4 regions of the Pseudoalteromonas sp. NGC95 genome follow, and region 1 is predicted to be linked to each of the others. Evidence: predicted binding sites of a transcription regulator. Region 1 holds the regulator's gene; each other region holds the start of a gene.
What was found. Region 1 encodes sigma-54, which starts transcription at its own class of promoters, with help from an activator protein. Its sites were predicted from a motif close to GTTGGCACGNNNNTNGNNT; they were not measured.
Positions count from the first base shown of each region.

Region 2: the regulator sigma-54 is predicted to act here: its motif matches at 2,419-2,437, upstream of I6E70_RS14595 (TorF family putative porin).
Region 3: the regulator sigma-54 is predicted to act here: its motif matches at 2,608-2,626, upstream of I6E70_RS13180 (EF-hand domain-containing protein).
Region 4: the regulator sigma-54 is predicted to act here: its motif matches at 1,591-1,609, upstream of I6E70_RS02470 (BON domain-containing protein).

Region 1 covers NZ_JADYWR010000001.1:203,682-207,732, forward strand. The annotation lists gene lptC (LPS export ABC transporter periplasmic protein LptC) at 1-13, shown strand, start outside; gene lptA (lipopolysaccharide transport periplasmic protein LptA) at 3-548, shown strand; gene lptB (LPS export ABC transporter ATP-binding protein) at 545-1,270, shown strand; gene I6E70_RS00970 (RNA polymerase factor sigma-54) at 1,340-2,839, shown strand; gene hpf (ribosome hibernation promoting factor) at 2,866-3,153, shown strand; gene ptsN (PTS IIA-like nitrogen regulatory protein PtsN) at 3,158-3,610, shown strand; gene rapZ (RNase adapter RapZ) at 3,629-4,051, shown strand, end outside.
Region 2 covers NZ_JADYWR010000016.1:12,591-16,641, reverse strand. The annotation lists gene I6E70_RS14610 (ABC transporter permease/M1 family aminopeptidase) at 1-732, shown strand, start outside; gene I6E70_RS14605 (Bor family protein) at 936-1,247, shown strand; gene I6E70_RS14600 (Bor/Iss family lipoprotein) at 1,244-1,579, shown strand; gene I6E70_RS14595 (TorF family putative porin) at 1,634-2,320, opposite strand; gene I6E70_RS14590 (hypothetical protein) at 2,598-3,761, opposite strand; gene I6E70_RS14585 (helix-turn-helix transcriptional regulator) at 3,917-4,051, opposite strand, start outside.
Region 3 covers NZ_JADYWR010000013.1:97,968-102,018, forward strand. The annotation lists gene I6E70_RS13165 (YciK family oxidoreductase) at 1-352, shown strand, start outside; gene rluB (23S rRNA pseudouridine(2605) synthase RluB) at 434-1,306, opposite strand; gene scpB (SMC-Scp complex subunit ScpB) at 1,303-1,893, opposite strand; gene I6E70_RS13180 (EF-hand domain-containing protein) at 2,045-2,566, opposite strand; gene I6E70_RS13185 (exonuclease III) at 2,793-3,224, opposite strand; gene xthA (exodeoxyribonuclease III) at 3,465-4,051, shown strand, end outside.
Region 4 covers NZ_JADYWR010000002.1:23,776-27,826, reverse strand. The annotation lists gene I6E70_RS02480 (mechanosensitive ion channel family protein) at 1-181, shown strand, start outside; gene I6E70_RS02475 (hypothetical protein) at 420-1,103, shown strand; gene I6E70_RS02470 (BON domain-containing protein) at 1,197-1,517, opposite strand; gene srmB (ATP-dependent RNA helicase SrmB) at 1,790-3,016, opposite strand; gene I6E70_RS02460 (tRNA1(Val) (adenine(37)-N6)-methyltransferase) at 3,092-3,790, shown strand; gene I6E70_RS02455 (DUF4153 domain-containing protein) at 3,852-4,051, shown strand, end outside.

The DNA.
Region 1 (4,051 bases):
TTATGACCAATAAAATATTAAAATCACTTATTATTCCTACACTTATACTAGCGTTTAATAGTAGTGCTGCAGAGCAAAACACGCAACCGGCTGCAAATCAAATTTCAATAAGCGCCGATAAGCAAGAAGGTCAATTAAAAGCTAATGTCGGGATTTTTGAGAAAAACGTTGAAATTATTCACGGTAACCGCCGTATCACAGCCGACCGCTTAGAAGTACATAAACGCGATGAACTTGGCGATAATAAACAATTATTAATTGCTACAGGTAGCCCTGCGCACTTTGAAGAAAAGCAATCAGATGGCACGACTATGAGCGCCAGTGCTGACGAAGTACGTTATGATGTATCTAAGCGTTTTTTAACGCTTGTTGGTAATGCACAAGTATCGCAAGCGGGACAAAAAATAAATGCTAAAAGCATTACCTACGATATAGAGCAGCAGCTAATCAGTGCCGAAAAAGATGAAAACTCAACTGACCGCGTTCACACAATTTTAGTGCCAATCGAGACTAAAAAAAGTAAAAAAAGCGACAAAGGTCAACCATGAGCACATTAAAAGCAGAGCTATTAGCAAAGAGCTATAAAGGCCGTGAAGTTGTAAAAAACGTCGGCCTTGAAGTCAAAGCTGGCAGTATTGTTGGCTTACTTGGCCCTAACGGCGCAGGTAAAACTACCACGTTTTATATGATAGTAGGACTTGTACCTAGCGACAAAGGTAAAATATCGATAGACGATAACGATATTACTCTTTTACCTATGCATAGTCGTGCTAGATTAGGCATTGGCTACTTACCGCAAGAGTCTTCAATATTCAGAAAGCTGACTGTTTATCAAAACTTAATGGCCATTTTAGAAACGCGCAAAGAGTTAAATAAACAAGCTAGAGAAGACACTCTCGATAAATTATTAGATGAATTTAGCATACAACACATTCGTGATAGCCAAGGTATGGCATTGTCAGGAGGCGAACGTCGTCGTGTTGAAATAGCACGTGCGCTGGCAGCAGATCCTAAATTTATATTACTGGATGAACCATTTGCAGGTGTTGACCCTATTTCGGTATTAGACATAAAGAAAATAATAGAACATCTTAAAAATCGTGGGATTGGTGTATTAATTACCGATCATAACGTAAGAGAAACCCTTGATGTTTGTGAAAAAGCCTACATTGTTTCTCATGGGGAGCTGATTGCATCAGGTACTCCAGAACACGTATTAAATGATAAAACAGTACGCGATGTTTACTTAGGCGAGCAATTTAGGCTGTAACATTTACGCCATGTCTTTAAGCATCTGCTAGTATTAATTATAACAACATAAAAGGATTGTTAGAGATACATGAGGCAATCACTACAGCTGCGCATGGGCCAGCAACTTACAATGACTCCACAGCTGCAACAAGCTATTCGTTTGTTGCAACTCAGTACATTGGATCTCCAGCAAGAAATACAAGAAGCTCTCGACAGCAACCCGCTATTAGAGGTTGAAGAAGCAGACTATTCAGAAGACGCTGCAGGTAAAAACGAGCAAAAAGCAGATACAGATGACATAACTGTTAGCGCATCTGCCGATGATGCTCCAAGCGAATACGAACAAGATAGTGGTGAAGCACTTGCAAAAGACACGCTAAGTGACGACATGGCTATGGATGTTAGTTGGGATGAGTACATGAGTGCCGCCCCAGCAGCATCATCGGGTCCGATGCCTGAAGACGAATCAATATACCAAGGCGCCTCTACTGAAACGCTCCATGAGTATTTAATGTGGCAGTTACAACTAACGCCATTTAGCCCTACAGACGAAGCTATTGCTATTGCTATTGTAGAAGCCGTCGATGATTCAGGTATTTTAACACTAAGCTGCGAAGAGATTTTAGAAAGCTTTAATCAAGAAAACGAAGATGATAACGAAGTCGAACTTGATGAAATTGAAGCTGTATTAAAACGCATCCAACTGTTTGATCCTGTTGGTATTGCTGCACGTAGTTTACAAGAGTGTTTGTGTATTCAGCTTAACCAGTTTGATAAAGAAACACCTTACATTAATGAAACAAAAATGATTTTAACCGAGCATATTGATTTATTAGCTGCTCGTGACTATCGTACATTAATGAAGAAAACTAAGCTCAAAGAAGAAGAGCTTAAAGAAGTAATGACATTAATACATACTCTTAGCCCTAAACCTGCAGATACTATTGTAAGAGAAGAATCTGAGTATGTTATTCCTGATGTGTCAGTTAAAAAAATTAAAGGCCGCTGGGTTGTTGAGTTAAACCCAGATAGCATGCCTAAAATTCGTGTTAATAGCCAATACGCGGCAATGTCTCGCACTGTAAAATCCAGTGGTGACAGCCAGTTTATTCGCTCGCATTTACAAGAAGCTAAATGGTTTATTAAAAGCTTAGAAAGTAGAAACGACACGCTATTAAAAGTAACAAATTGTATTGTTAAGCAACAACAAGGCTTTTTTGAACACGGTCCTGAAGCCATGAAACCAATGGTTTTAAATGATGTTGCTGAAATGGTAGAAATGCACGAATCAACAATTTCGCGCGTAACAACCCAAAAGTATATGCACACACCCCGTGGTATATTTGAGCTTAAATACTTTTTCTCAAGCCATGTAAGCACCGAAAACGGGGGTGAATGTTCATCTACAGCAATCCGTGCGCTTATCCGAAAATTAATCGCAGCAGAAAACTCAGCAAAACCATTGAGTGATAGCAAAATAGCGGATATATTGGCTGAGCAAGGAATTAAAGTAGCGAGACGTACAATCGCAAAATACCGCGAATCTCTGGCTATTCCACCGTCAAATCAGCGTAAAAGTTTGATTTAAGACGCAAAAAAAAGAGGGTAATGCTTATGCAACTAAACTTAACTGGTCGTCACGTAGAATTAACCGATTCACTAAGAGACTATATTAATACCAAATTTGCGAAGCTAGAAAGACACTCTGATCATATTAATAATGTTCATGTCATTCTCGATGTAGAAAAATTAAATCAAAAAGCAGAAGCCACCATACACGTAAGCGGTGCTGAGCTATTTGCCTCTACAGAACATCAAGATATGTATGCCGCCATTGACTCGTTGATCGACAAGCTCGATCGACAAGTAATTAAACACAAAGAGAAGCTTGCTCGACACTAATATGATGAAATTAAGCTCACTTATATGCCAGGACTGCAGCAAAGCTGCGGTCCTTTTTAATAGCAAAAAAAGAATTTTAGAGTTCATTAGCGAACTTGCTCACGACAAACTTCCGTATTTACCGCAACAAGATATTCTTAATGCTTTAATGAGCAGAGAAAAATTGGGTAGTACAGGTATAGGGCGTGGCATTGCCATTCCTCATGGAAGAATGAGCGGTGCAGAAGAGCCTTTGGCTTTAGTGCTCGTTAGCGAAACTCCAATAAATTTTGATGCAATCGATAATCGCCCTGTTGATATTTTCGTCGCACTCATCGTACCAGATGGCGATAACCAGCAGCACTTAAAGACTCTAGCAACCATTGCTGATAAACTAAACAACAAAGATTTTTGTAAACAGTTACGCAGTGCAAAATCAGATGCTGAGCTTTACCAAGTTATTGTCAATCAATCATAGTTTTATAAAGGGTGTTAAATGGAGTTAATTATCATAAGCGGCCGTTCTGGTTCTGGAAAGTCGGTTGCTTTACGCGTTGTAGAAGATTTAGGTTATTATTGCGTAGATAATATTCCAGTTAACTTGCTTCCTTCATTAGTTCGCAGTGTGTCTGATAGCTACGATAAAATTGCTGTTAGCATTGATGTGCGGAACATCCCTAAACAACAAGATGAATTTAACGATATTCTTGAATACTTGCCTGGCTTTGCAAAACCTACGTTATTTTATTTAGATAGCGACGATCAAACATTGATCAAACGTTTTTCTGAAACTCGTAGATTACACCCACTATCAATTGACTCGTTGCCTCTTGATTTAGCCATCAAAAAAGAAAAAGAATTACTTGATGTATTAATCACCCGCGCCGACTTTATGATAGACACGACTGATTTGAGTGTT
Region 2 (4,051 bases), on a different contig from region 1:
GGGAGCGCGGTTATTTCTGAAACGCTTTCACAGTACAGTGCGCTTATGGTGCTTGAGAAACGCTTTGGCGCAGAGAAGCTGCGTAAGTTTTTAAAATATGAGCTTGATAGGTACTTAATAGGGCGTACAGGGGAAGCCTTTGAAGAAATGCCTCTATATAAAACACAGTCGCAACAATATCTTCATTACAATAAAGGATCAGTTGTGATGATGGCGATTTATGATCGTTTAGGTGAAAAACGTTTAAATAATGCACTCAAAGCATTTTTAAATGAATTTCAGTACCAGTCAACGCCATACCCAACTACGCTTGATTTACTTAGCTATTTAAAACAAGACGCAACGCAAGCAGAACAAAGTTTTATTGACGATCAGTTTAAATATATCACTTTGTATGAGCTTGAGATGAAAGACGTTTCAGTTACAGATAGCGTTGATAGCGAAGGATTTTATACTGTAACACTTAGCGTAGAAGCCGTTAAACAGCGTGCGGATGGCCAAGGTGAAGAAACTGAACAGCCGCTCGATGAGCTAGTTGATATTGCATTGTTTAGCGACGACCCTGAAAACTTACTAGCTGAAGACTTTGTTATTTACTCGAAAAAGCATCAAATAGTATCTGGTACCAATACTATTGAGCTTAAAGTAAAAGAAAAACCATTATTTGCGGGGGTTGATCCTTACATTAAGCTGGTCGATAAAGACAGTAAAAACAACTTAGCTAAGTTTTAACTGCTATTTAAATAACTATTCTTTTAGTTAACTAATCTGTACACAGGTTAACTACTTCAAAGGCCGCATTTATGCGGCCTTTATGTGTAATAAATTGTATAAAACTTCATAGCGATTCTACATATTCCTCACAGCTTTTTACGCTAATATTTTATGTTTTCTTATAAAGTTACCTTACTGGTATTTAGTTTATAAGGAAGAGTATGAAACCATTAATTATAGGGGCGATAGCATTAAGCCTCAGTGCTTGTTCTGTGGTAACCATTCAGCCACAGGCAACAGCAAAAATAACGAGCCAAGCTAATTTCGAAGATAGCCGCCCATTTTATTTATGGGGATTAGTGGGTGAGCAGCGGGTAGACGTAAAACAAATATGTTCAAATACACCGGTTATTCAAATGCAGTCACAACAAACGTTTAGCGATGGAGCGCTGAGTTTAATTACGCTTGGAATATACTCGCCCCATACCATTAAAGTGTGGTGCCAAGAGCAAATACTAGGGGAGACATTATGAGCATCAAGCTATTTGCAGCCGGTTGCACACTGATTATTTTAACGGGGTGTACAAATATTTACTTTGATAACGGTATACAGAGCAAAGTAAGCAATAAAACGCTAAAAAGCTCACAGTGGCATCATAATTTTGCACTTGCGTTGTACGAGGGATCAGAGCCGTTAGATTTAACAACACATTGCCCACAAGGGGAGTGGCAAAGCGTTCATACGTATAAATCGTTTACTAATGGTTTAGCTGAGGTGGTTGTGAATCAAATCGGCCCAGCTTGGTACCCTAAAACAGTCGAAGTACAATGTAATAAGGTACCCTTTAAAGCAAAACAGCTATAAAACGAGAAAAGGGCCAAAAGGCCCTTCGTGTCGCAGCAAGTAACACATTCTTTCTTATAAATTAAAGTCTACAGAATAAGCAACGTAAGCTTTAATATCTGAATCATCCATATCTGTATCAGATAAACCAAAAGTGAAACCATCTTTCGAAATTGATACACCGTAATCTAAGATATTATCATCGCCAATAAAGTCACCAGAGTAGTGGCCTAAGTGAAGTGCCATTTCAGTGCCGTTACTGCCAACAGCAAAACCGTAATCAGCTGTCAGGTAAAGTGAATCACCAAAGTCTGTACCATCACCACTTGCAGCTGATGTTGCAAGTACTGAAGCACCAAATGTAAAGCCTTCAACACTGATGCTACCGTAAATTTCAGAGAAATCTGCGTCAGCCTCAGAAGCGGCATCTGGGTAAGCGTAATAAATATAGCCAACATCGTAGCTAACGCTTTCGTTAATGTCGCCACCAAAGCCTGCGTATAAATCAAGCTCATAGGTCATTTCATCTGCCCACGATGCATTTGAAGCCCAAGTACCTGCATAAAAGCCCGATTCATTGGCGTAATCAATACCGCCTGAAATAGCTGCATCGCCCCCAGTTTGCTCTTGACCACGCCATAAGTAGTTTGATGTTGCCGCTGCGTTTGCTGTTACTTCAGCATGTACGGCTGTTGACGTTAAAGATGTTGCGCCCATTAATGCTATAGCACTTATAGCGATGGTTTTTTTTAGTTTTAGCATGTCCATTTCCCGTTATATGATTTTTGCTCGCCAAGGTTTTTATTATGTATTCGGAACCTTTAGGCTGACGGCTTTTTATTGTTTAACTAACGGGATAATTGCACTGTATGTGCCAGCTTCATTATTTTTTATTAAAAATTATTTTTTATTTATTAAAAACATGAGCTTGAATTTTATGAATAGGATGGGGATATAACATGAAGGAAGATGTTGCGCACATTGCTGGTGCATAAATTAACCTAGCCGCACCATAAAAGTACGGCTAAATTAGAAGATTTTAACCGAATATAGTGCGCATAAGGCTAATTGTTTCGTTTACGCTGCGACCTTTTTGTACTTCACTCACAATTGAATCACGTTTACTGCGAATGTGTTCAGGAATATCGTCAGCAGCAAGAGCACGGTCTACTAGAATTTCTGCAGACTCTTTACCTCTACGCTGAGTTTTACCTGTTGTAGTTGTAGTACGTTTAGGCTTGGTTAGCAGTTTAATGTAGTTAGAGTTATCTGGTGTTTTAGCATCAGCGTAGTGAAAGAAACATGGAATTAATGCTTTAATAGCAACCAATTGTTCTTCTAACTCGTTACTAGGTTTAGCCATTTTGTACCATGACATAGCTTGAATACCTTTTACGATATCTTGCCAGTAACGCTCAAAATCACTATTTTTAAGTTTAGAAACACCAAGAGCACCACATAATGCATCTAATCGATTATTTGTAATCGGAGTAAATAAATCAGGGCGACGCATTGCAAGCAGTCGTGTTGCAGGCGCAAGTGTTGGTTTTTCGTTGTTGTCGGTGAATATTTTTGAATAAGCAGCAACAAATTGTTGATATTCGTATTGAGTAATATCACCTTCAAGTGGAATATTCACTAGTGCATCGTCAAAAGCACCTGGTAAATCACCAAGCATTTGATGGAAGCTCTTTGCACTCTTTGTAGATGCAAACCATTCAACGTCAAAGTTGTATGTGCTTGGATCAAGTGATGCCATGTGCTTACCGCTAAACGCAAGTAAGTCTTCAGGAATCATATCTTTAAGAGACTGTTCACGAATGCTTTTGATGTAGTCTACCAAACGAAGCTGTTCATCAAGTGCAATAACGTCTTTGTGTTGTTCTACAAATACACTTACAACAGGCCACGGAGCAATACGTAAAGTTTTAACCTGTAAAAAGCTGATAGCTGAAATAAGCTGATCGTGTAGCTTCTTAAGTACTGGTAACTGCTGTGGCTCTAGCAAATCGTAGTTCATACGATCTCTGCTTGCACTTAGCAATTCGTAACACCAAGGTAAAAAATCATCAGGGTGGTTTTCTACTTTCACGGCCATAAGGTTAAGGCTTAACTCTGAAGATTGCTTCAGAATGTTCTGATAGATTTGATTTTCTTGTTCGCCTAGCGTCATTTTTGACGGTGAAATTAGCAGTTTTTTCATGCCTTGTAGAATCTCCGGTTTAGATATATATTTTTTTGCTGGTCTATTTTAGCGCAATTACGCTAATAACAACAGCGCTGTCCTCCATACGTTGTAATTGAAGTGACTAAATCGATATTTTTGCTAATAAAATGAGACTAATGCTTTAACATGTATCAATCATTTTCATCCAGTACAAAGAGGCTTTCGACTGAGATATTAAAATGCTTTGCCATTTTTAGAGCAATTATTACCGACGGCGTAAACCGGTTTGTTTCTACGGTACTTATTGTTTTGCGCGACACGTTAAT
Region 3 (4,051 bases), on a different contig from region 1:
AACTAAAGCACTTTTTCCTGTTCTTCGTAAGTCTGATAATGCATCGATAGTATTTACGTCATCAGGTGTAGGCCGCAAAGGTCGTGAATTTTGGGGGCCTTATGCCATCTCAAAATTTGCAGTAGAAGGTATGATGCAAACATGGGCATGTGAAGTAGGTAAAACGAATATTCGTGTAAACTGTATTAACCCAGGCGCTACTCGCACTTCAATGCGAGCTGCTGCATATCCAGGTGAAGATAGAGACGCACTTGCTACACCAGAGGATTTAATGCCTACATATTTATATCTAATGAGTGACGATTCAAGTGAAGTGAATGGCGAATCGTTAGATGCTCAAGTAAAAAAGTAATTTAGAGTTTAAATAGTTTAAACAACACATTAAAAAAGCCGCAATTAGCGGCTTTTTTGTGTTCAATAAATAACTAATTGATTATTTACGTTTAGTCGGCTTAACACGCTGATTGTGTTTTTTAACTGCTTTACGAATTTGATTGATTTTAGCGCGTTTATCTTTGCGTTTTTCAGGCATAACAGAAAGCTTAGTTTGTGTTTCGCGGCCTAATTTAACGGTTTTACGCAAGTAGTTTACTGTTTCTAAATCATACTCCATCCAACCACCTTGTGGCACGCGCTTATCAAGCTCTAATTTACCGTAACGAATACGAATAAGACGAGATACTTCCGCATCTTGAGACTGCCATAAACGACGAACTTCACGGTTACGCCCTTCATTTAACGTTACGTTAAACCAACGGTTAACACCTTCGCCACCCATAGGGGTTACAGTCGTGAATTTGGCTGGACCATCTTCAAGTTCAACACCACGTAGTAAGTTTTTAACCGTCTCGTTGGTTACTTCACCAAATACACGTGCAGAGTATTCACGCTCTACTTCATAGCTTGGGTGCATTAAACGGTTTGCCAGTTCACCATCGTTTGTAAAAAGCATTAAACCCGATGTATTAACGTCTAGTCGACCAACCGCAATCCAGCGATCGCCATCAATACGAGGAAGTCGGTCAAATACAGTACGACGCCCTTCAGGATCTTTACGTGTGCTTAACTCACCTTCTGGTTTGTTATACATAATCACACGACAGATTCGGTCTGCTTTTTCTTCGATTTTTACACTGTGTCCGTCAACACGAATCAAATCGGTTTCTTCAACACGGTCACCTAACTTTGCCACTTTACCGTTTACACTAACGCGGTTTGCGTCAATGTATTTTTCCATTTCACGGCGTGAGCCTACGCCTGCACGGGCTAAGACTTTTTGTAACTTTTCACCTTGTATAATACTCATTCGGATGGTTCTCTCACAGAAGGATCGCTCAATAACTGGTTAATTTTACTTTGCTGCTCTGTTGGCAACGCAGGTAAATTTTCAAGTCCAGTTAACGAAAAATAATCTAAAAATTGCTTAGTAGTTGCATATAAAGCCGGCTTTCCCGGAACCTCTTTATGCCCTACCACTTTAACCCACTCTCTTTCGAGTAAGGTTTTAATAATATTCGAACCCGTAGTAACACCTCTTACTTGCTCAATTTCGCCGCGTGTAATGGGCTGCCTGTATGCAATAAGTGATAATGTTTCCAGTAAAGCACGCGAGTATTTTGGTGCGCGTTCTTGCCACAAGTTATTTAACCAAGGGCTTAAACTACTGCATGCCTGAAACCGATACCCACTACCCACTTCAACTAAGCGAATACCACGAGTTTGAAAATGTTCTTGTATTGTATCTATTGCGTCATTTATTCGCGTCATAGAAATAGCTAAATCTATTAATACAATGTCTTTAAGGTGGCGTTTACTAACAGGCTTATCTGCAACAAAAATAGCTGCTTCAATGATCTCAACTAGTTGTTCATCACTAATTCGCCGACCCGCCATACACACTCTTAACAAATAAAAATACACAGCCATCTATTATGACAGAACAACACCAAACTAGGAAAATATATCTATCAAATAACTAAATTTAAAACACAAAAAAGCCAGTGACTAGCACTGGCTTTAATCTTACTTACTAAAATGGTAACTATTAGTTACTTTTAAAAGCTTCTAATGCATCATCTTCAGCTACTGCGTTACCGTATTTTTTAATGTAACCCATAAACTCGCTTTTACTGATACGCTTATCTTGGTTTTTGTCCATGTAACCAAAATGATTTGAAATATCATCATCGTTACCTTCAACTACCGAGATATAGCCATTGCTGTCGTTATCTAGACTTGCAAAGCTGCTTTCAATTTTATCGAATTTAGCAATTTCAGCTTTAAATGCCGACTCACTTACTTCAGAATCAGTGGCTACTTTGCCATTATTGAGCTTCATATAAGTGTTAAATTCTTTGCGGCTAATTTCGTTATCCATATTGGTATCAATATTTGAGAAATGACCCCAAATGCTATCGTCATCAGCTTCAACTTTTGAGATGTAGCCATCGCTATCATTATCTAAACTTGCAAAGTCACTGTCTATTCTTTCAAGACCTTGATTAGATGAACAAGCCGCTAGGCTTAATGATGCTAAAATAGTGGCTGCTAATGTTAACTTTTTCATAAGACGTATCCTTCGTAATTAATTAAATGTCACTTTAACTAATACAAATCCAATGCCAATAATAGTTAACTTATAATAATCAATAACTTAATCTCGTTCGGTATATTTATTAAACAGTTTCAATAAGTTAAGCTTGCAAGCTTTGCAAACAACCTTGTAATTTTTGCAAAAAAATACCCGGTAAAAACCAGGCATTTCAAATTTACTTATATAGTTAAGCTAATAATTAGATTGCTGCGTTTTGGTAGCGTTTAACAAACTCAGTAACGTTTTGACCATTACATTTTAATGAGTTTAGGTTACCAATTTTTTGACGAACAGGTGTTAAACCTTGTTTTAAAGCCGTCATACATAATTGAGTTTCTTGTTGAGCGTCTTTTGCAAATACTTCTACTTTCTCAACTGATGCGTTGCTTAATGTCGTTTTTTTAGCAATATCACGAATATCTTCACCATTACATAAAATGCTTTTAGAAAAACGAGATAGGTAAACACCGTGCTGGGCAGCTTCTTTACGAGCAACGCTAAAGCCTTCGTTTGCACTTAGTACACATAACTTAGACTCAATTTTGTTATCTTGGCTAAAGTAAGTATTGCTTTGAGCTGACGCAGTTGCAGATGCTAGTAAAGCAGTGGCTAAAAGTAGTTGAGTTTTCATGAGAGATCCTATTTGAACGAGCTAAACAAGTGAATTTCGCGCATTATATATTCAATAAAGTTAAGTTCAATTGAATTTTTTATTTATTTAAATAATTAATATTGTATTCACAATGTTTAAACTTTACCCATCATTTGATCAACATTTGCGCAGCTATTATCGCAATTCAGTCATGTTATGTACGCGTATTTACTGATACAATTTAATCTATTAAATAGAACCAATTTTAAGGTAAATTTTATGAAAGTGATTTCTTTCAATATCAATGGTCTGCGTGCTCGTCTTCACCAATTACAAGCAATTATCGACAAACATCAACCAGACGTTATTGGCTTGCAAGAGATTAAAGTTCACGACGAAGCATTCCCATTAGAAGATGTACAAAAAATGGGATATCACGTCTACTTTCATGGTCAAAAAGCGCATTATGGCGTAGCTATGTTATGCAAAAAAGAGCCTAAATCGGTCTTAAAAGGTTTTGCCACCGATACAGATGAATCGCAAAAACGCATGATAAGCGTCACTGTTGAACAAGAAAACGGTCGCGACCTTACTGTCATGAATGGCTATTTCCCACAAGGTGATAATATTAATCACGAAACTAAATTCCCTTATAAACGTCAATTTTATAAAGATTTAATGACACACCTTGAAACCAATCACACACCCGATCAAGACGTCATCGTTATGGGTGATATCAACATATCACCTACCGATTTAGATATTGGTATTGGCGAAGTAAATGCTAAACGTTGGTTAAAAACGGGTAAATGTTCTTTCCAACCGGTAGAGCGTGAATGGCTTGCAACATTACTCAATTGGGGTTT
Region 4 (4,051 bases), on a different contig from region 1:
TATAGTTGCCGTTAAGCAAGCACTAGACGAGGCGGACATTAGCATTCCATTCCCAATTCGCACTTTAGATTTTGGTATTAAAGGGGGCGAAAAACTCGATGCCATGATTAGCGATAAAATAAGCCAGCAGTCATCAAATAAAGACAGTAGCGACGGTGCTGACTCTAGCCAAAGTGAGTAATTTAGTTAAAGCTCATTAGGCAAAAGCATTGGGAAATAGTTACTTACCAACAGCGCATTTTTACAGAGTAAAAATGCGCTTTTTAATTAGTTCAAGTCACTTTTCTTTATTCATTAATTATTTTCTCCAGCAGATTTTGTAACGTATTTTTTATAAGGTAAGTTTCCCTTTTATCTATTTATTATGCAATTATTGGTTATACAAGGTGTATTTTTTTAGATATTAGGGTTACAAACAAATGAAGTTAAAGATTAAATGGTTTACAAAAATAATTTTATTTTCAAGCCTAGTTATTAGCTTTATTTCAGTAGGTAACGAATATAATGCTAAATATGATGTGAGTTATAAATTAAATATAGATAACAATATCGCTGAAATACTTTTTCTCGATAAAAACAAAAACCTTACCTCTACATTAATCTTACCAAATAAAGCGGCATATATTGAAAAAGAGAAGTTACGAGAGTTTTGCAGCTCAGATGATGTTTTATGCCCTAGAAAAAGTTATGAAAGTAACGTTATCACTTGGTCACCTGATAATGAATATTTAGCTGTGTTTGTGGGTAATACAAAAGGGTTTTGGTTTATCCCCAGTAAAGAGATAACAAAAGCCGCATTCAATAAAAATAATGTAGTTAAAGTCGGCGTACATACTCAAAACGATAAAATAAATATTGCTCTATTTCATGGCGCGGCAGGATGGGTTGATAATCATCATTACGTTTTTTCAGCGGGTTTAAGTGGTGACAATTTTGTTTATAAGTTTAACCCAAAAACAAAGGAACTTAAGGGCTTTCCTTTTGAGCTAAATGAAGATTCTACGGTAAGTAGTTTTGAAAAAGTTTTTGTTGAAAGTTTTAATTCACAAAAAAGTAGTTTTAAATTAAGTGATGTTATTCAACAACTAGATAAATTGAAATAACTACAAAAAATAAACATAAAAAAGCGCAGCTTGTGTTGGAGTAACAAGCCGCGCTTATGAATTAGTTATACAAATAAGTTTATGTGGTGCGTATTAAATAACGCTAATTTTATTACGAATGATTTTAACCCCATCCATATTTTCTAAAAACTTTTGAGCTAGTGCGCGCTGAAAACCAGTTTGTGCTTCACCGTATAAATCTACTTCACCATTTTTTACCTGCACACGAATATCACTTAACGCTAGGTTAGGATTAGTTCGTAGGGTGTTGGTGATAGCTTGTTGTAAGTTAGGTTGAGTGGCTACACTGCTTACTACGGCCATGTTGGTTGCTGCACTTACCTTTGTAGCGCAAGCTAATAAAAATAAACAACAAAATGATACTAAAGCGATAGTTAACTTGAAGCGGTTCATAACTTAATCCTTACATTACGGTGAATAGTGCAGCCACAATATGGAAATTCCATCGGCTAGGTTATCTTTGTAGTTACAATTTCGGTGCCAATATTAACGCTATGAAATATAAGGGAATTTTATTAAGTGGGAATTCAGGTGGGCAAAAATTACATTTAAATGAGTATGAGTTACATGCTTGGGTTACATATGTAACGGGTACAAACACCAGAGCCTGTAAGGCTTGCATTAAAAAGCCGGCAAAAGCCGGCTTAGTATAAAAATGTTTTAGGTTACTTTTTCTTTTTAACCTTGGCCTTTTTCTTGGCTTTCATTTTTACTGGATCTTTACGCTTTTTAGCCGGTGGCTTAGCTTCTTTATGCTGTGGCTCAACACCTCTAATTACACGGCGTTTTAACTTTTGCTCAACGTAGCGCTCTACTTTATATAAAATACCAATATCGTGTGCTTCAACTAGTGATATTGCTATGCCTTTTTTACCAGCACGGCCAGTACGACCAATACGGTGTACATATACGTCGGCAGTGCGCGGCATATCAAAGTTAATAACGTGACTGATGTCAGATACGTCAATACCACGTGCAGCTACGTCGGTAGCAACTAATATGCTTGTTTTACCACTGTGGAAGTTTTCCATGGCTTTCATACGTTTGTCTTGTGGCATTTCGCCGCGTAACCACGCTGCTTTTACATCATTAGTTGTAAGTTCACCAATCAATGTTTCTAAGCGTTCGCGAGTTTTAACAAACACAATTGCTTTAGTCACGTCAGGATTTTTTAGCGTGTTAACTAACAATTCAAGCTTATGATGGTAATCGTCGGCTAAATGTACCCACTGATGAATTTTTGCTTTTTCTTTACGTGACGATTCGGCTTCTAATAGAGCTGGGTCGTTTAATGTTTTTTCAGCAAACCTTTCTACGCTGTCACCTTCAAGTGTTGCTGAGAATAAAAAACATTGGCGACGATTTTTAGCTTCGTCACAAATACGGCTCATTTCTTTTTTGAAACCCATATCTAACATGCGATCTGCTTCATCAATAATAAGCATTTCTACGTGTTCAGCATGAAAGTTTTCGGTTTCTAGGTATTCCATTAATCGACCTGGTGTGGCGATTAAAATATCGTTATTTTTTTCAAAAATTTCTTTATGCGTGCCGTAGTTAATACCGCCTGTTACTACACCAATTTTTAGGTGTGTGCGTTTAGCTAGCAGTTCACATTGTTCATGAATTTGATAAGCCAGCTCACGAGTCGGGGTCATAACGAGTACGCGCGCAAAACCAGGGTCACGACGTGGGAAATCCAGTAAGTACTGAATAGCCGGAATTAAAAATGCCGCTGTTTTACCTGTACCAGTAGGCGCAGATGCTAAAATATCGCGCCCCTGTAGTGCTTCAGGAATAGCTTGTTGTTGAATGCTGGTTGGCGTCTCGTAGCCCATTTTATTAATGGCATCGAGTAGCTTGTTATCAAGATCAAATTCAGAAAATTGCATAGAGTGTCTAAAATAAGGGACAATTACCCTGATTATACGCGCTATGCTGCGCTTGGTGAATGAAAAGGTGAAAAAATGTCTGGTTTTGTATTTAAACAATTTAAAGTTGAACACGACCACTGTGCAATGAAAGTTTCTACCGATGGCATTTTGCTTGGTGCATGGGCTAATTTAAGCGGTGCAAAGTCGTTACTTGATATAGGCACCGGCACCGGCTTACTAGCACTAATGTGTAAGCAGCGCAGTAATGAGCTTGATATAACTGCGGTAGAAATTGACGAAAGCGCCTATACCCAAGCATTACAAAATGTAGCTAATAGCCCGTGGCCAACTATAAATATTACGCACCAAACTATTCAAAGCTTTAGTAGTGAAGTTAAATTTGACGTGGTTATCTCTAATCCACCGTATTTTAATCACAGTTTAAAAGGCGATAATGTTGCGCGTAATACCGCACGTCATACCGACGGCCTAAGTTTTGAAGAGTTAATTAATGCGTTTAAACATTTAAGCCATAGTGGTTCTCGCTTTAGCTTAATACTCCCAAGCGTTGAAGGCGCATTATTTATTGAGCTTGCTACTCAAAATGGGCTTTATTTAAATGCTCATTGCCAAGTAAAAGCCACGCCCAACAAAGATATTAGCCGCAGTTTAATGACATTTAGCTACGTAAAAAGCGATATAGAATCATCAATCCTGTGTATTAGAAACTTAGATAATACCTACACTGCTGATTATATAGCCCTGTGCAAAGCATTTTATTTGAAAATGTGAAGCAATTGTAAAATAGGAACGAATAACGCAAACTGACTAAAACCTATTGTTGAGAACAGATATGGATAGTCAGTTACCAAAATCTTTTATAATTATACTTGCCGTATTACAGGCTATTGCTCTTACCTTTTTGTATAGCAGTATAGAAAATAATGTGTGGCCAGCAACAAACCCTACATGGTTAGTCTCACTTATTACATTTTCTATGAGTTTTCCTTTATTAATGCTAATGACCGTTAATAACAATAATATAAAAACGTC